DNA from 3 places in the Plantactinospora veratri genome. Region 2 is predicted to be linked to each of the others. Evidence: predicted binding sites of a transcription regulator. Region 2 holds the regulator's gene; each other region holds the start of a gene.
The links. The regulator HrcA, encoded in region 2, represses chaperone genes, less so after heat shock. The targets are predictions, from matches to a motif close to GGTTNGCACNCTCNNNNNGAGNGTGCNAACC.
Positions count from the first base shown of each region.

Region 1: a site for HrcA is predicted at 4,514-4,544, ahead of V1634_RS31840 (FmdB family zinc ribbon protein). Genes of this name have one in related genera too.
Region 3: a site for HrcA is predicted at 4,680-4,710, ahead of groES (co-chaperone GroES). Genes of this name have one in related genera too.

Region 1 covers NZ_JAZGQL010000033.1:191,384-197,594, reverse strand. Annotated here, with positions in the region: gene V1634_RS31860 (molybdopterin molybdotransferase MoeA) at 1-14, opposite strand, end outside; gene V1634_RS31855 (UTP--glucose-1-phosphate uridylyltransferase) at 37-993, opposite strand; gene V1634_RS31850 (diguanylate cyclase) at 1,003-3,723, opposite strand; gene V1634_RS31845 (5-formyltetrahydrofolate cyclo-ligase) at 3,825-4,439, shown strand; gene V1634_RS31840 (FmdB family zinc ribbon protein) at 4,568-4,966, shown strand; gene V1634_RS31835 (flagellar biosynthesis protein FlgA) at 5,188-5,808, shown strand; gene V1634_RS31830 (hypothetical protein) at 5,882-6,067, opposite strand; gene V1634_RS31825 (translation initiation factor 2) at 6,160-6,211, shown strand, end outside.
Region 2 covers NZ_JAZGQL010000029.1:62,643-68,853, reverse strand. Annotated here, with positions in the region: gene dnaJ (molecular chaperone DnaJ) at 1-1,125, opposite strand, end outside; gene hrcA (heat-inducible transcriptional repressor HrcA) at 1,192-2,214, opposite strand; gene V1634_RS29255 (DUF4870 domain-containing protein) at 2,558-3,253, shown strand; gene hemW (radical SAM family heme chaperone HemW) at 3,330-4,553, opposite strand; gene V1634_RS29245 (enoyl-CoA hydratase-related protein) at 4,571-5,356, shown strand; gene V1634_RS29240 (hypothetical protein) at 5,445-6,211, shown strand, end outside.
Region 3 covers NZ_JAZGQL010000002.1:141,248-147,458, reverse strand. Annotated here, with positions in the region: gene V1634_RS03320 (WhiB family transcriptional regulator) at 208-624, shown strand; gene V1634_RS03315 (molybdopterin-dependent oxidoreductase) at 767-2,368, opposite strand; gene groL (chaperonin GroEL) at 2,514-4,154, opposite strand; gene groES (co-chaperone GroES) at 4,234-4,548, opposite strand; gene V1634_RS03300 (THUMP-like domain-containing protein) at 4,797-6,020, shown strand; gene ybaK (Cys-tRNA(Pro) deacylase) at 6,032-6,211, shown strand, end outside.

The sequences.
Region 1 (6,211 bases), on a different contig from region 2:
GCCGTCGCTGTCACACCGTCACCTCACCGGGGGCCGTCATGTGCGGCGGCCGGCGTCGGAGGCGACGAACTCGCCCAGCCACTGCCGGAACTCCGCACCCAGATCCTCGCGCTCGCAGGCCAGTTGCACCACCGTCTGGAGGTAGCCCAGCGGCATGCCGGTGTCGTAGCGGGTCCCCCGGTAGACGATCGCGTGCACCGGCATGCCCTCCTTGAGCAGCAGACCCATCGCGTCGGTGAGCTGGATCTCCCCGCCGCTGCCCTTACCGGTACGCCCGATCGCCTCGAAGATCGCGCTGGGCAGCACGTACCGGCCGAGCACCGCCAGGTTGCTCGGCGCGTCCTCCGGCTTCGGCTTCTCCACCAGCCCGGTCACCTCGACCACCTCGCCGAGGTCGGCGAAGCTCCGGTCGGCCGGCGCCACCGAGGCGATGCCGTACCGCTTGGTCTCCTCCGGCGGCACCTCGAAGAAGGCGAGCACGATGCCGCCGGTCCGGGCCTGGAGGTCCAGCATGGCCGGCAGCAGCGGCTCGGAGAGATTCACGAACTCGTCGCCGAGCATGACGGCGAACGGCTGGTCACCGACGTGCGTCTCGGCGTACCCGACGGCGTGGCCCAGGCCGAGCTGTTCCGGCTGGCGGCAGGTGTAGATCTGGGCCAGCTCCCCCGGCCGGCGCACCGCCGCGAGCAGCTCCGGGTCGCCCTTCTCCTCCAGCCGCGCCTCCAGGTCGGGCCGGCGGTCGAAGTGGTCGACCATCGCGGTCTTGCCCCGGCCGGTGATCAGCAGCACGTCGTCGATACCGGCCTGGGCAGCCTCCTCGACGATGTACTGCAACACCGGACGGTCGACGACCGGCAGGAGTTCCTTCGGCACCACCTTGGTGGCGGGAAGGAACCGGGTCGCCAGGCCGGCGGCGGGGATGACCGCCTTCACCGCCCGTCGTCCGGCCGTCGACGTCGAGGAGTTGGCTGGGGTAGCTGCGTTCTCCGGCATGTCGCGAGACTATCGGCCACGGCCCTGGCGCGGCGGTTGTGGCCCGGATAACGCGCCGTCCGGGCCGCCGTCCGCGGTGACCGGTCCGTCTCCGCCGGACCGCCCCGCCCGGGTCGGCCAGCCGCCGCCCGCGCCGGGCATCGGCCGGCCGCCGGCCCAGGGCAGCCCGTCGTCCGGCGTCGCCGCGCCGGCCCGGACCGGAATCTCCTCGATGGTCGGTCGGCCGCTGGGCATGGCGAGCTGGCCGCCGGGCATGGTTGGCTGGCCGCCGGGCATGGTTGGCTGGCCGGCCGTGGCCATCTGGTACGTGTTGCGGCCCGCCGCCTTCGCCGCGTAGAGCGCTTCGTCGGCCGCGGCCAGCAACTGCGGGCCGGTGGTGGCGTGGTCGGGATAGACGGCGACCCCGATCGACACGGTGACCGAGACCAGGGCCCGGACCGGGGCGACGGCGCCGGACCGGGGCCGGATCGCCATCGGGGTCTCCCGGACGGCCGCGCCGAGCCGTTCGGCCACCGTCGCCGCCCCCCGGGCATCCGTCTCCGGCAGCAGGACCACGAACTCCTCGCCACCCTGGCGGAAGGCGAGGTCCACCTCCCGCATCGCGCCCCGGATCCGCTGGGCGAACTCGGCCAGTACCGCGTCTCCGGCCGCGTGCCCGTAGGTGTCGTTGACCTCCTTGAACCGGTCGAGGTCGAGGGCGAGCACGCTGAGCATCCGGCCGAACCGGCTGGCCCGTTCGATCTCCCGCCGGATCGACTCCTTCAGATAACGGTAGTTCCAGAGCCCGGTCAGCGGGTCGGTAAGGGAGAGCCGCTGCGCCTCCTCGTGCATCCGGACGTTCTCCACCGCCACCGCCGCGTGGTCGGCGAAGGTACCCAGGGTGACCAGGTCGACGTCGTCGAACTCGTCCGCGCCGAGCCGGTCGTAGAGGGCCAGTACGCCGACCGGGATCCGCCCCACCCCGAACGCCAGCCCCGGACGCGCGGTACCCGGTTCGGCGCCGGTACCCGGCCAGCCGGCGGCGGTCGCCGGGCGCAGCGGTGGCGTACCGGTTCCCGGCTCCGCCCCCGGATACGCCGGCTGACCGGCCGTACCGGAGGACGGCAGCGGCACCGCGACGTACGTCCGGCAGCGCGGCTCGCGACCGTAGAGGCGCGGCCCGTCCCGGTCCAGCCGGCCCCGGCGCGGCTCACCGGTGGCCACGACCGTGCCGAGCAGCCCCTTGCCGAGCGGTACCCGCAGCGCCGGTGGATCCCCGGGCCGCTGCCGGTCGTCGGCCGGGCGGTCCGGGTCCGCACCCGCCGGTTGGCCGAGCCCGACGCCGCGCCGGTCGAGACCCTCGGTGCACTGGCTGACCAGGACTCCCGTCCTCGGATCGAGCAACAGCACCACTCCGGCCCGGGCCCCGGTCGCCGCCATCGCGGCCCGGAGCAGCAACTGGAAGATCCGGTGCAGGTCGTGCGAACTGGCCAGGGTGTCGCCGAGCACGGCGAGCTGCTCGCGCAACTGGTGCCGGCTGACGACCAGTGCCCGGAGGTAGGACTCCGCCTCCCGGGTCATCCGGTTGAAGCTGTCGGCGAGCCGGCCGACCTCGTCCGGGGACCGGACCGGCACCCGGGTCGCCAGGTCACCCTCGGCGACCCGGTCGGCGGCCCGGGCCAGCTCGGCCAGTGGCCGGGTGGCCGAGCGGGCCAGCCGGCCGGCGGCGAGCACCGCGAACACCGCGGCGAGCAGTACGACGATCGCCAGGGGTCCGTACCGGGTCACCGGCGGATCCCGGGGTACCGACAGCACCAGCGGCAGGGGCTGACCGGGGGCCGGGCCGACCCGCCGGACGTACCGGCCCCCGTTCGCCTGGACGACCTTGTCCCCGGAGATCCGCCGGGCGGCGGCGAGCACGGCCGCCCGGGCACCGGTCGACTCGGTACTCGGCGACTCGGCCCCCTGCGGTCCGGCGTCCGGAACTCCGCTCCCGGGCACCGCGGTTCCGGCGGACGAACCGGCGGACGACGAGACCGACGAGGAGGCGGACGCGGAGACGCTGCCCGGCGGCACACCACCGGCGGACGGGGAGGCGGTGCCGGGTGTGGTGCCGCCGACGGGTCCGGGAACCGGGGGCGCGAGTCCCGGTTCCGGCCCGAGGTCGGGAACGGGGCCCGGGACGGGGTCCGGGTTCGGGACGTGGTCGGACGGTGGCGTACCCGGGGAGGTCACGGCCGGCCCGGGTGCCTCCCGCAGCAGGGTCACCGCCGTCCCGCTGGCGGTGGCGAGCCGGCGGACGAACGCCGCGTCGAGGGCCTGCGCGGTCCAGACCGCGCCGGTCACCGATCCCGAGCCGTCCCGGAGTTCCACCCGGGCCGCCAGGGCCCGGGGCGCCGGACCGGTCCCGGCAGGGCCGTCGCAGGGCGCCCAGGGGCGGGCGGGTGCCGCCGGGGTGGCGAACTCGACCGTGTCGGCCGAGCCGATGATCACGACCGCGTCCGCCAGCCCCCGGGTCACCACCTCGCCCGCCGCGCCGGTCCGGCTGTCCGGATCGGCGAGTACGGCCAGCGCGCCGGCCGTGGCGTGCAACTGTCGGCAGAGCGCGCCGACCGACGTACGGACGGCTTCGGCGGCGAGGTTGAGCCGGTGTTCGGCCTGCTGGCGGCTTGCCGTGGCGACCGTACCGGCGACGGAGAGCGCGCCGAGCAGCACCGGTCCGAGCACGACGGCGAGGAAAGCTGTGGTCAACCGTCCACGCAGCGTCACTCATCCCCCCGGAAGCTCGGCACCCGATGCTGCGATGCTGACCCAACCGCAATGGTTAACCGGCCTGGTCCCGGGAGTGTTACGTGCCGGATTTTTCGGATGAAGGTGTCGGTCCGCGCAAGACCGCGCTCCGGGCCACCATGCTGGCCCGACGCCGGGCGCTGTCGGCTCCGGCCCGGCTGGCCGCCGCCGAGCGCCTCCGGGCCGAGTTGCGCGCCCTGGTCCAGCGGGTACGACCGCGTTTGATCACCGGTTACGTGCCGGTGGGCAGCGAGCCGGGCGGGGCCGGGTTGCCGGACGATCTGGTCGGCGCGCTGGGACCGACCGGGCGGCTTCTGCTGCCGGTACTCCGACCGGACCTCGACCTGGACTGGGCGCCGTACGCCGGCCCGGGTGCACTGGTGGCGGCCGGTCGGGGGCTGCGGGAGCCGGTGACCGACCGGCTCGGTCGGGGTGCGATCGGCGCCGCCGAGCTGGTCGTCGTACCGGCGTTGGCGGTCGACCGGCGCGGTGTCCGGCTCGGTCGCGGCGGCGGCTCGTACGACCGTGCCCTGGCCCGGGCCGCTCCCGGCGCTCTCACGGTGGCGCTGTTGCACGACGGCGAGCTGGTCGACTCGGTCCCGGCGATGGATCACGACCGTCCGGTACGGGCCGTGCTCACCCCTTCCGGCGGGCTCCAGCGCCTGGGGTCCGGTTGACGGCGGCCGGTCGGAGTCCCGCCCGGCGTCGGCCTGGACACTTCGGCTGGACGAAAACGGGTACGATGCCGCACCATTGGCACTCGGATACGTCGAGTGCCAACAGGCTGCAAGATCCGGAGGGGAACGTGCCCACCTACCAGTACGCCTGCACCGAGTGCGGCCACCAGCTCGAGGCGGTGCAGTCCTTCACCGACGAGCCGTTGACCGAGTGCCCGGCGTGCGAGGGTCGCCTGCGCAAGCTCTTCAACTCCGTCGGCATCGTGTTCAAGGGCTCCGGCTTCTATCGGACCGACTCCCGGAGCAACGGTTCGGAGGGCGGCGGTTCCACGGCGAGCAAGTCCGACTCGACGAAGAGCGACTCCGCGAAGAGCGACTCGGCGAAGAGCGGCTCCGGCGGCGACTCGGGTTCGACCGGCGGAGGCACCTCCGGCAGCGGCGGAGCCGCCGGCTCGTCCAACGGGGCGTCGAGCGGGTCCGCCAGCAAGCCGAAGGCGGCATCCTCCTCCTCGACCAGTACGACCTGACGGCCGCCAGCCTCCCGCCCCGGCCGACCGGCGATCTGCCGTCCTCCCCCGACCGGTCGGGGATGGTGCCGCCGCGGCGGTCGGGAAAAGTTATCCACAGCCCTCCGAGTTATCCACAGGCTGTGAGTTCTCCGCTGCCTCCCCGGGCTGACCTGGCCTAGCCTGCTGCGCACCGGACGGTGCCGACCTCGCTGGCGCCGCCGGGCCGAGGGAGGTTCGCCGTGGCGATCGACCGTACGCCCACCCGTCGGGACACCACCCTGAGCCCGACCCGCTGGCCGCGCCCCGGCGCCGGCTCGATACTGCGCTGGCTGCTGGTGGCCGCCCTGTTGACGCTCGCGCTCGGTGCGCTCCATCTGCGCGGGCCGACGTCGTCCTGTCCCGCGCCGTCGGCCGGCCCCGCCGGCGGCGCGGGTGGGCCGTCCCGGTCCGGCGGTCCGGTCGCCGGCACGGGGCTCGCCGGGCCAGCCGGGGCGAGCCCGGCGCAGAGCGGACCGGCGGCACGCCCCAGCGGATCGCCGGGTGGGTCGGCAGCCCCGAGCGGGGTGCCGGTGCCGGAGGGGACCGTGGGGGTGCCGATCCGGCTCGCCGAACCGGCCGCGCTGACCGTGGCCCGGCCGGGAGCCCGGGTGGATCTTCTCGCGGCACCCGGCGGTGACCAGGCGGGTCGGACACCGAAGCCGACCGTACTGGCCACCCGGGTGCTGGTGCTCGACGTGCTGGGGCCGGGCCAGACCGACGACGCGGCCAGCGCCATCTACCTGGCGCTCCGCCCCGACCAGGCCCATCGTGCGGTCGGGATGCCGGAATCCACCCGCTTTGCGATCATCGTTCGCTCGTAGCCGCCTCGCGGCCCGAGCCGCCGACCGGCCGCGCGTGGGCAGACTCTCCGCGACCTGGACGAGTTGGGCGCGGTCAGCCCCAGTGCGGTGGGCGCTCGGCCAGTAGCCGCTCGTCGTTGGAGTTTGGCCGCTCGCCCCAGCCCCGGTCGGTGTCGTCCACCGACTGCTCCGGCGGCACCCGGCGGTCGCCGGTCGACCTGACCGGCCGCTCGTCGTCCCGCCCGCCACTCGTGCTGTGCTGCTTCTCCGTCCCGGACACCCGCCAAGCGTACTCGGGCGGCTGGGCCGACAGCTCCGTCGGGACAGCGGGCGAGGGGCCGCGGAGGGCTCGGGTTGGTAGCGTCGGACAGCGTGACGACGCAGAGCGGGAACTCCGCCGATGACGCCTTCTGGCGTCGACCCA
Region 2 (6,211 bases):
GTTGAAGGCGTCGCGCATCCGGGAGAAGAAGCCGCCCTGCTTGGTCAGCTCGGCGACCTCCTCGCCCCGGGTCTTGGCGAACTCGCGCAGCATCCGCTCCTGCTCGGCGTCGAGCTTGGTCGGGGTACGCACGTCGAGGTGCACGTAGAGGTCGCCCCGGCCGGTACCGCGCAGGTGGGGCACTCCTCGGGCCCGCAGCCGCAGCGTCGAGCCCGGCTGGGTGCCCGGCTTGACGTCGACCGGCTCCTCGCTGTCCAGCGTCTTGATGGTCAGCCGGGTACCGAGTGCGGCGGCGGTCATCGGCACGGTCACCCGGCAGTGCAGGTCGTCGCCCTTGCGGGAGTAGACGTCGTGCGGACGCTCGTGGATCTCGACGTAGAGGTCGCCGGCCGTACCGCCACCGGGGCCGACCTCGCCCTGCTGGGCGAGCCGGATCCGCATGCCGTCCTCGACCCCGGCCGGGATCTTGACGGTCAGCGAGCGGCGGGTACGCACCCGGCCGTCCCCGGCGCAGGTCGGGCAGGGGTGCGGGATCACCGTGCCGTACCCCTGGCAGACGGTGCACGGCCGGGACGAGACGACCTGGCCGAGGAAGGTGCGCTGCACCGACTGCACCTCGCCCCGCCCGCCGCACGCCTCGCAGGTGGCCAGGTGGGTGCCGGGCGCCGTGCCCGCCCCCGTGCAGGTGGTGCAGAGCACGGCGGTGTCCACCGCGATCGGTGCCTCCACCCCGAAGGCGGTCTCGTGCAGGTCGAGTTCGAGTCGCAGGATGGCGTCGGCACCCGGCCGGGTACGCGGACGCGGCCCCCGGGAGCCACCCGCCGCACCGAAGAAGGCGTCCATGATGTCCTGGAAGCCGACGAACGGCCCGCCGGCACCGCCCGGTCCGGCCCCGGGCCCGCCACCGGGGGCGAGCGGGTCGCCGCCGAGGTCGACGATCTGCCGCTTCTGGTCGTCCGAGAGGACTTCGTACGCGGCGTTGATGTCCTTGAACTTCTCGTGTGCCTCCGGATCCGGATTGACGTCCGGGTGGTACTGCCGCGCCAGCTTGCGGTAGGCGCGCTTGATGTCGTCGTCGGAGGCGTCCCGGCTGACGCCGAGAATCCCGTAGTAGTCCTTGGCCACTGCGTTCCGTGTCCTCATGTCTGTCTCGCGTTACCGTCCGCCGGTCGTCAGGGGTGAGCTTGGTGGTCAGTTCTGCGCCAGCACGTCGCCGACGTAGCGTGCCACGGCCCGCACCGTGGCGATGGTGCCCGGGTAGTCCATCCGGGTGGGCCCCAACACGCCGAGTCCGCCGACGATGGTCGTACCCGGACCGTATCCGGTGCTGACCACCGAGGTGGCCCGCAGATTGTCGATCTCGTTCTCGTCGCCGATGCGCACCTGGAGGGTGTTCGGCTCCACCTCGCCGATCAGCTTGAGCAGGACGACCTCCTCCTCGAGCGCCTCGAGGATCGGTCGCAGTGAACCCTGGAAGTCGAGCAGTCCGCCCCGGGTCAGGTTGGCGGTGCCGGCCATCACGATCCGCTCCTCGTGCCGCTCGACCAGGGTCTCCAGCAGCACCGTGGCGAGCGTGGTCATCGCCGGGGAGAGCCCCGGGGGCACCTCGTCGACCAGCGCCTGGACCAGCGGCGGGGTGTCGGCCAGCTTCTTGCCGCCGAGCCGCTCGTTGACCAGCCGGCGCAGGTCCGTCACGTCGTCGGCGGTGATCGGGATGGGCAGCTCGACCAGCCGCTGCTCCACCCGACCGGTGTCGGCGATCATGACCAGCATCAGCCGGGTGGTGGAGATCGGCACCAGCTCCAGGTGCCGGACGGCGGAGCGGGCCAGGCTCGGGTACTGCACCACGGCCACCTGCCGGGTGAGCTGGGCGAGCAGCCGGACCGTACGGTGCACCACGTCGTCGAGGTCCACCGCGCCGACCATGAACCGCTCGATCGCCCGGCGCTCGGCCGGAGTGAGCGGCTTGACCCGGGAGAGCCGGTCCACGAAGAGCCGGTAACCACGGTCGGTGGGCACCCGGCCGGCGCTGGTGTGCGGCTGCCGGATGTAGCCCTCCTCCTCGAGGACGGCCATGTCGTTGCGGACGGTGGCCGGGGAGACCCCGAGTTGGTGCCGCTCGACCAGGGCCTTGCTGCCGACCGGTTCCTGGGTGGCGACGTAGTCCTCCACGATCGCGCGCAGCACGTCGAGCTTGCGGTCGTCGAGACCCATCCTCACCTCCCTGCGACGTCCCGGCCCCGGTTGGGCGAAACGACCGGGGCGACCACGACGGTCGGGCCAGGTCCGCCCTGGCACTCGACTGTAGCGAGTGCCAGTCTACGACCAAGGCGTACCCGGCGCGATGATCGTTTGGAGGGGATATCCGAACCTGGACAACAGGCTTGCCAGCACACCCTACCCCGGTGGACCTGGCAGGTACGGTCGGGCATTGTCCAGATTCAATTCGGGGGGCGGCTGGCGCTGGTTGATCGGGAGTCCTACCGTGACCCCCATGACTGAACCGCCTCGCCCTCCCGGAGAATACGGCGGTCCGCCCCAGGACCCGACCACCCCGATGAATCCGGGCCAATACCCGACACCAGGCGAGGGATACCCCCCGCCCGCCGCACCCCAGTACGGTGCGCCCGGCACGCCCCCGCCGACCTCGGGCGCCGGGACGTACCCGACTTCCGGTGGCGGGACGTACCCGACGTCGGGTGGCGGGACCTATCCGACCTCAGGTGGCGGGACCTATCCGACCTCGGGTGGCGGTTATCCCCCGCCCGGTGGCGGCTACCCGCCGGCCGGCGGCTACCCGCCCCCCGGTGGCGGCTACCCGCCCCCCGGTGGTCAGCCCCCGGGCGGGTACCCCGGTGCCGGCTACCCGCCGCCGGGCGGCTACCCGCCGCCGGGCAACCCGTACGGCGCCCCGGCACCGTCCGGCTACGCCAACAGCGACGAGAAGACCTGGGCCCTGATCGCGCACTTCGGCGGCATCCTGGTCGGCTTCATCGCCTCGCTCGTCGCGCTGCTGGCCAAGGGCAACGAGTCGCCGACCGTACGCGCGCACGCGGTCGAGGCGCTCAACTTCCAGATCACCTGGGGCATCATCTCGATCGTCTCGCTCATCGTCGGGATGTGCACCCTCGTGCTGTTCTTCCTGCCGCTGGTCGCCTGGGTGATTGTGCTGGTCTTCTCGGTCATCGCCGGCATGAAGGCCAACGAGGGTGTGCTGTACCGGTACCCGATGACCATCCGCATGATCAAGTAAGACCCAGCGCCTCTGCGATGGCCCGTGCCGGATCCGGCGCGGGCCATCGTGCCGTCCGGGGTCGCGGCGGATCGGGTCAGGGCAGCAGGTCCCGGACCACCGCGTCGGCCAGCAGCCGGCCGCGCAGGGTGAGCACGGCCCGCCCCGCGTCGTACGCCGCCCCGTCCAGCAGCCCGGTCTCGCGGGCCCGGTCCGCACCCGCCCGACCGGCGTCGTCGAGGATCGACAGCGGCAGCCCGGCGGCGAGCCGGAGCCCGAGCAGCACCTCCTCCACCCGCCGCTCCCCGGTCGACAGCACCTCCCGGGCCTGCCCCGGGGAGTGCCCCGCCGCCAGCCGGCCCGCGTAACTCGACGGGTGCTTGACGTTCCACCAGCGGACCCCGCCGACGTGGCTGTGCGCGCCGGGGCCGAGACCCCACCAGTCGCCGCCGGTCCAGTAGAGCAGGTTGTGCCGGCAGGCCGCGGCCGGCGTACGGGCCCAGTTGGAGACCTCGTACCAGGAGAAGCCCGCCTCGGAGAGCGCCGCCTCGGCGGCCAGGTAGCGGTCCGCCGCCACGTCGTCGTCCGGGTACGCCAGCTCGCCGCGCCGCATCCGGGCGGCCAGCCGGGTGCCGTCCTCGACGATCAGGGCGTACGCGCTGACGTGGTCGACCCCGGCGGCCAGCACCGCCTGAAGCGACGCCGCGAAGTCCTCCGCCCGCTCCCCCGGCGTTCCGTAGATCAGGTCCAGGTTGACGTGGTCGAAGCCGACCTCCCGGGCCTCCCGCGCGGCCTCGGTCGCCCGGCCGGCGGTGTGCCGGCGGTCCAGGATCGCCAGCACCGGTGGGGCGGCCGACTGCATGCCCAGGGAGATCCGGGTGTAACCGGCCGCCCGAAGCGCCTTCAGCGAGTCCCGGGTCACCGACTCCGGATTCGCCTCCGTGCTGACCTCGGCGTCGGCGGCCAGCCCCCAGGTCCGGTCGATGCCGTCGAGGATCCGGGCCAGGTCGTCCGGGGGCAGCAGGGTGGGGGTGCCGCCGCCGACGAAGACCGTGTCGACCCGGGCCGGCGGCCGGTCGGCCAGCACCCGGTGGGCCAGGCGCAGTTCGGCGAGTACCTGGTCGGCGTAGCCGTCCCGGCCCGCCGAACCGCCGAGTTCGGTCGCGGTGTAGGTGTTGAAGTCGCAGTAGCCGCAGCGGCTGGCGCAGAACGGCACGTGGACGTAGACGCCGAAGCCACGGTCACCCATCGTGGCCAGGGCGGCGTCGGGCAGCGCCCCGTCGACGGGTACGGGCTCGCCCGCTGGGAGCACTCCAGGCATGGGACTAGTGTGCCGGCATGACCTCAGCCCCTGATCCGCTCGTCCGGGTGTCTACCACGCACGGAGTGACAACTCTCACCCTGGACAGCCCGCGCAACCGCAACGCGCTCTCCAGCGCCCTGCTCGGTCAACTGCTCGACGCGCTGGGCGCGGCGGCGGCCGACGACGACGTCCGGGTGGTGGTGCTCTCGCACACCGGGCCGGTCTTCAGCTCGGGTGCGGACCTGAAGGAGACGGCGGCGGCGTACCGCGAGGGCACGGTGCCGGTGGCGATGCTCGGTGACGTGCTGGCGGCGATCTGGGAGTGCCCGAAGCCGGTGGTGGCCCGGATCGGCGGGCCGGCCCGGGCCGGTGGCCTCGGCCTGATCGCGGCGGCCGACATCGCGATCTGCGCCCAGGAGGCCACCTTCGCGTTCACCGAGGTACGGCTCGGGGTGATCCCGGCGGTGATCTCGGCGACCGTGCTGCCCCGGCTGCAACCACGGGCCGCCGCCGAGCTGTATCTGACCGGGGACACCTTCGACGGCCGCCGGGCGGCCGAGATCGGGCTGGTCACCACGGTGACCTCGGCCGAGGCGCTGGACGAGACGGTCGCCTCGTACTGCCTGGCGCTGGTCCGGGGCGCGCCCGGCGCGCTGGCCGGGGCGAAGGAACTGCTCCGGCGCGGCTCGACGGAGAGCTTCCGGGCCGAGCTGGCGCGGCTGCGCGACCTCTCGGTGCGGTACTTCCACTCCGAGGAGGGGCGCGAGGGTGTCGCGGCGTTCGGGGAGAAACGGCCGGCCCGCTGGGTACCCGGTAGCTGACTCGGGCCCGGCCGGCCCCTGACCCGACCGTGATCCGGTCCGGAATTTGGGCGGTCGAAGTAGGCTGTGTCCGACTATCGGGCAGGGGGTGGCGGTGCGGACTCGGGCCGTGGTGGCGGCGGGCGTGGCGCTCGCGGCGGTTGCCGGTTTCGGCGTCTACCTGGGTGCCCGGGAGTTCGGGCACAAGCTGCCGTTACCCAGCGCCGCCCCCGGCTGCGTGGTCGAGGCGGACGGCCGGGTCGCGTTGAACGCCGAGCAGATGGCGAACGCCGCCACCATCGCCGCGGTGGGCATCCGGCGCAAGATGCCGGAGCGGGCCGTGGTGGTGGCCCTGGCGACGGCGTTCCAGGAGTCCCGGCTGCGCAACCTGGCCGGCGGTGACCGGGACTCGGTCGGGCTCTTCCAGCAGCGGCCCAGTCAGGGCTGGGGCACGCCGGAGCAGATCCGGGATCCGCGCTACGCCGCGACCAAGTTCTACAACGCGCTGAAGAAGGTCCGCGGCTGGGAGCAGATGGAGGTCACGGTCGCGGCGCAGCGGGTGCAGCGGTCGGCCTTCCCCAACGCCTACCAGCAGTGGGCGGACGAGTCCGAGGTGCTGACCCGGGCACTGCTGGGCAACGCCACCGGCGCGGTGGCCTGCACGGTGGGCCGGGAGCCGGCGATGCGCGGTAACGCGGCAGCGGTGGCACTGACCGCCGGGCTGAAGCTGGACTGGGGCCGGCTGGAGACCTCGGTACCGGCCGAGTTGACCGGTCTGGCCGTGCCGACGACGGATCCGCAGGTGGGGTGGCGTTACGCGCACTGGCTGGTGTCGCACGCCGACGACCACGGGGTGAAGACGGTGCGCTTCGGCGA
Region 3 (6,211 bases), on a different contig from region 2:
TGATGAGTTTCCACGGATGAACCACAAACTTTTTGGACGATTCGCCCCACGGACCGGATTCGGGGCCAGAAGTTCGCGATCAAGTACGTGTGAGCCGTCCGCACCCGGGGTACCGGAACCCGTGGTCGGATCGGTGCGCCTGCGCGGCCCGCCGCCCGGATCTCGGCCGAGCAGGTCATCGCGGTGCCGCGCGGAAGGAGGGTGCTGATGTCGAACGTACGCAGGCTGCCTGGACCCATCGTCGATCTGTGGGAGTGGCAACGGCTTGGCGCTTGCCGGGGCCGGGACAGTGCCCAGTTCTTCCACCCGGAAGGTGAGCGAGGCTCGTCCCGCAACCGTCGCGAGGCCAGCGCCAAGGCGGTCTGCGCGACCTGCCCGGTACGCGCCGAATGCGCCGCCCACGCGCTCGCCGTACGCGAGCCGTACGGGGTGTGGGGCGGCTTCAGCGAGTCCGAGCGGCTCCGGCTGCTCGCCGTCGGCTGGGAGGACCTCGCCGACCGCCGACAGAGCCGGGTGGACGTGGCCCGGCTGGAGGCCCGGCTCGGCCGGCCGTTCCGGTCGACGATGCCGGCCACCAACGCCCGGCCCGAACCGGTACCGGTACCGGTGCAACGCTCGGCCTGACCCGACACCGGTCCGCGCCCGGCCGCCCCCGGGCGTGATCCACCCGCCGCCACCGGCCGGTCCCGGACCGGCGGTCGCACCATCGCTACCGGCCCGACCCGGCCCGGCCAGAGCCCGGGCCGGTCATCAGTTGCCGGGATGTTCAGCCCACCGTGACGGTGACCGTGTGCCAGCCGGTGGCGCCGTCCGGCTCGACCGGACGCGACTGCCCGGTCTGCACCGCCCCGGTCGCGTCGGTCGCGCGTACCCGCAGGGTGTGCTCGCCCGGGGTGGCGAGCCACCGCCAGGACCACTGCGCCCAGGTGTCGGTCGATACCGATCCGGCCAGCGTCGCCGGCTGCCAGTCGCCGTCGTCGACGCGTACCTCCACCTGGCGGATCCCGACGTGCTGCGCCCAGGCCACCCCGGCGACGGTGACCGGGCCGGCCGGTAGTGCCCGACCCGCCCGTGGGGTGTCGATCCGCGACTGGGTCTTCACCGGTCCCCGCGCCGACCAGCCCCGAGGCACCCAGTACGCGTCGAAGTCGGCGAAACTGGTCAACTCCAGCTCCACCACCCACTTGCAGGCCGAGACGTAGCCGTACAGGCCGGGCACCACCACCCGGACCGGGAAGCCGTGCTCGATCGGCAGCGGTTCGCCGTTCATCCCGACCGCCAGCATCGCGTCCCGGCCGTCGGTGAGCACCTCGGTCGGGCTGCCGCAGGTCCAGCCGTCGGTGGAGCGCGCCACCACCTGGTCGGCGCCGGGCAGCGGCCCGACCTCGGCGAGCAGCGGGCCGAGCGGGACACCGAGCCAGCGGGCGTTGCCGACCAGGTCCCCGCCGACCTCGTTGGAGACGCAGGCGAGGGTGATGTGCCGCTCGATCATCGGCCGGGCCAGCAGGTCGGCGAAGCGCAGCGTCACCGGGTTCCGCACCCGGCCGTGGATCCGCAGCCGCCAGTTCTCCGGGTCCACCCGGGGCACCACGAGTGCGGTGTCGATCCGGTAGAAGTCCCGGTTCGGCGTGACGTACGACGACAGCCCGGGAACCTTCAGTTCGGCGTCTGCCGGCACCGGGGCCGCCGGGCTGGCCGGGACCGGCAGTTCGACCGCCGCCCGGGCGGCCGAGACACCTCGCCGGGTCGACAGCCAGCGCCCGCCGAAGCCACCCACCGCCGCCCCGCCGGCCGCCAGCCCGACCCCGGTCAGGAACCGGCGCCGGGCGTACGCGTCGGGACGGGCGGTGACGGCGACGGCCGGTACGGCCAGGGCCCGGCCGGGCGGGCCGGCGACGAAGAGCCGCAGTACGCCGGCCGCGAGTACGACGCCGACCAGCGAGGGCAGCGCGGCGAGCGGGCCGGCCCCGGGCCGGGTCAGCGCCGCGAGTACCCCGACCGCGCCGAAGAGGGCGATCCCGGCGTACCCGAGGGGCAGTGAGCGGACCGCGACCAGCCCGACCAGGACGGCGAACCCGGCCAGCAGCACGGCGGTGCCGACCAGGAGTGCGATCTTGTCGTAGATGTAGAAGACGTCGACGGCGAACCGCTTGAGCGGTGCGGGCGCCAGGTCCACCACCGCGCCGCCGACCGCGACCAGCGGGGCGGAACGGGCGCCGGTGAGCACCGCCACCACCTCGGCCGCGCCGACCGCGACGGCCGCGGCGGCCAGCCCGGCCAGGGCACCGAAGCGGCGTGGCAGGCCGCCGCGCCGGGCCGGGATCGTCGCCGCCGGCCCGTCACCGCCCAGATCCGGGATCACCCTCATCCACCCAGTGTGCCGGCCGTGGCCCGGAAACGGAGATCCGCGTGAGCGGGATGCCGGGCGCGGGGAAGTCCCACGCCGGCCCGCTCACGCGGATCTCGGTGTCGCGCCGGGCGGTGCGGATCGGCGTGATCCGGACCGGGACCGGTCAGAAGCCCGGACCGTGCTGGTGGCCGTGACCGTGGCCGTGCCCACCGGCGGCGGCCGGCTCGGCCTTCTCCGGCTTCTCCACGACGAGGCTCTCGGTGGTCAGCAGCAGCCCGGCGATCGACGCCGCGTTGGTGACCGCGTTACGGGTCACCTTCACCGGGTCGATGATGCCGGCCTTGGCCAGGTCCTTGTACTCGCCGGTGGCGGCGTCGAGGCCGTTGCCCCAGCCCTGCTCGGCGACCTTCTGCACCACCACGTAGCCGTCGTGGCCGGCGTTCTGGGCGATCCACCGCAGCGGCTCGACCAGCGCCTTGCGGACGATCGAGACGCCCACCTTCTCGTCACCGGTCAGCCCGAGGTCACCGTCGAGCGCGGAGAGGATCTGCACCAGCGCGGCGCCGCCGCCCGGTACGGTCCCCTCCTCGACCGCGGCCTTGGTCGCGGCGATGGCGTCCTCGATGCGGTGCTTGCGCTCCTTCATCTCGACCTCGGTAGCCGCACCGGCCTTGATCACCGCGATGCCGCCGGAGAGCTTGGCCAGCCGCTCCTGGAGCTTCTCGCGGTCCCAGTCGGAGTCGGACGCCTCGATCTCCTTGCGGATCTGGGTGATCCGCTCGGCGACGTCGTTGTCCCGGCCCCGGCCGTCGATCACGGTGGTGTTGTCCTTGTCGACGACCACCCGGCGGGCGGTGCCGAGCACCTCCAGGCCGACCGAGTCGAGCTTGTAGCCCAGCTCGGGGGCGACCACCTCGCCGCCGGTCAGGATCGCCATGTCCTGGAGCATCGCCTTGCGCCGGTCACCGAAGCCGGGCGCCTTCACCGCGCAGACCTTGACGGTCTTGCGGATCGCGTTGACGACCAGGGTGGAGAGCGCCTGCCCCTCCACGTCCTCGGCGATGATCAGCAGCGGCTTCGCGGTCTGGAGGACCTTCTCCAGCAGCGGCAGCAGCTCCTCGATCGAGGAGATCTTCTGGGTCGTGATCAGGATGTACGGCTCGTCGAGCACCGCCTCCTGCGACTCGGTGTCGGTGACGAAGTTCGGCGAGATGAAGCCCTTGTCGAACTGGAGGCCCTCGGTGACCTCCAGCTCGGTGGCGAGCGTCGAACCCTCCTCGACGGTGATCACACCGTCCCGGCCGACCTTCTCCATCGCCTCGGCGATCAGGTCACCGATGGTGGCGTCCTGCGCCGAGATGGTCGCCACGTTCGCGACCGACTCCCGGCTGCCCACCTCGACGGCCTTCTCCAGCAGCGCCTCGGAGATCTTCTCGGCGGCCAGGTCGATGCCCCGCTTGAGCGCGGCCGGCCCGGCTCCGGCGGCCACGTTGCGCAGCCCCTCCCGGACCATGGCCTGGGCCAGCACGGTGGCGGTGGTGGTCCCGTCGCCGGCGACGTCGTTGGTCTTGGTCGCCACCTCCTTGACCAGCTGCGCGCCGAGGTTCTCGTACGGGTTGGTGAGCTCGATCTCCTTGGCGATGGTCACGCCGTCGTTGGTGATCGTCGGAGCACCGAACTTCTTGTCCAGGACGACGTTGCGCCCGCGCGGGCCGAGAGTGACCTTGACCGTGTCCGCGAGCGTGTTGACACCGTGCTCCAGCAGGTGCCGGGCGTCATCCGAGAAGCTCAGAATCTTCGCCATTGTGTAAACAGGGTCCCTTCACGAGCGTTGCCCCGGCCCGGCAGGGCCGGTCCGGGGCAACGTCACTGGATCAGTCAGATCACTTCTCGATGACGGCGAGGACGTCGCGGGCGGAGAGCACCAGGTACTCCTCGCCGGCGTACTTGACCTCGGTGCCGCCGTACTTCGAGTAGATGACCGTGTCGCCGACCTTCACGTCAACCGGGATCCGGTTGCCGTCGTCGTCGAAACGGCCGGGGCCGACAGCGAGGACGGTGCCCTCCTGCGGCTTCTCCTTGGCGGTGTCGGGAATCACGATGCCCGACGCCGTGGTCGTCTCAGCCTCGTTCGCCTGGACCAGGATCCGGTCCTCGAGCGGCTTGATCGCAACCTTGGTCGCGGTAGTCACGGGCATACCCTCCTGGGGTACTGGTTTCTGTGCCGGCCGGCGAGCCGACCAGCGTCAATCTGCCACATGCCACCGGGCGGGTCCGTCGTCGCGGGTGCCGGTCCGCCTGGCGTTCAGCTCCCGGACAACGGCCCGAAAGCTGGCACCCTCGGTTTGAGAGTGCTAACCGCAGGTTATGCCGACGGCTAGCACTCCGTCAAGGAGAGTGCCAACCCGACACGCCCGTGACCGGCCCCGGTGGGCACAATGCTCCGGTGGATTCCGAGCAGCTCGCCGCGCTGCGTACCCCGGACGGGGAAACCGCGCTGGCCACCGCCGCCGAGCTGGCCGGCGGCGACCCGCTGGGCGCGGCCGCCGCGCTGCGCTCGGCCGGGGTACCCCCGGGGCTGGCCGCCGCCGCGCTGACCCAGGCCGAGCTGCGGCGCCGGGCGACCGCCAAGTTCGGCCCGGCGGCGGCCGGGATGTTCTTCACCCGGGCCGGGCTGGAGCAGGCCACCCGGGCCGGGGTCGCGGCCCGGCGGGCCGCCCGGCTACGCGCCGCCGGAGTGGCCACCCTGGTCGACCTCGGCTGCGGTCTCGGCGCCGACGCGCTCGCCGCCGCCCGGGCCGGCATCCGGGTGTACGGCGTGGAGGCCGACCCGGTCACCGCGGCGATGGCCGCCGCGAACGCCGAGGCGGCCGGGGTGGCCGACCGGTTCACCGTGACCGTCGGCGACGCGACCCGGTTCGACGTCACCGCCGTCGCCGACCCGGTCGACGCGGTCTTCTGCGACCCGGCCCGGCGCCGGGCCGGCACCGGCCGGCGGATCTTCGACCCGGCCGCCTACTCCCCGCCCTGGGACTTCCTGCTCGGCCTGGCCGACCGGGTCCCCCGGACGGTCTTCAAGGTCGCGCCCGGGATCGACCACCGGCTGCTGCCGGCGGGCGCCGAGGGCGAGTGGGTCAGCGTCGACGGCGACCTGGTCGAGGCGACCGTCTGGTCCGGACCGCTCGCCGCCGCACCCCGCCGGGCCACCCTGCTGGCCGGGACGGCGGTGCGGGAACTGACCGGCGACGGGACCCGCCGGGCCCCGGTCGGTCCGGTCCGGCGCTACCTCTACGACCCGGACCCGGCGGTGGTCCGGGCGCACCTGGTCGCCGAGTTCGCCGGTACGGTCGACGGCACCCTCGCCGACCCCGAGATCGCGTACGTCTACGCCGACACCGCCCGGCCCACCCCGTACGCCCGCTGCCTGGAGGTGCTCGAGTCGCTGCCCTTCTCGCTGAAGCGGCTGCGGGCCCGGCTGCGCGACCTCGACGTCGGGCGGGCGGAGATCCTGAAGCGGGGTTCGGCGCTGGAGCCGGAGCGGCTCCGTCGCGACCTGCGGCTGACCGGTAGCGAGCCGGTGAGCCTGGTGCTGACCCGGGTCGCCGACGCTCCCACGGTGCTGCTCTGCCGTCCGGTGCCGGCCCCGGAGCGGTCCGCGTCGCCCGGGTAGTGTGCTCAGGCGTGGCGGGCAGGGGCACACCGGCGACCGCGCTGCTGACGCGGCAGCGGATTCCGCACACGCTGCACCCGTACGACGTCGCGCCGGAGACGCCGAACTACGGCGCCGAGGTGGCGGCGGCGCTCGGCGTACCGCCGGAGCGGGTCTTCAAGTCGCTGGTCGCCAGCGTCGACGGGGTGCTG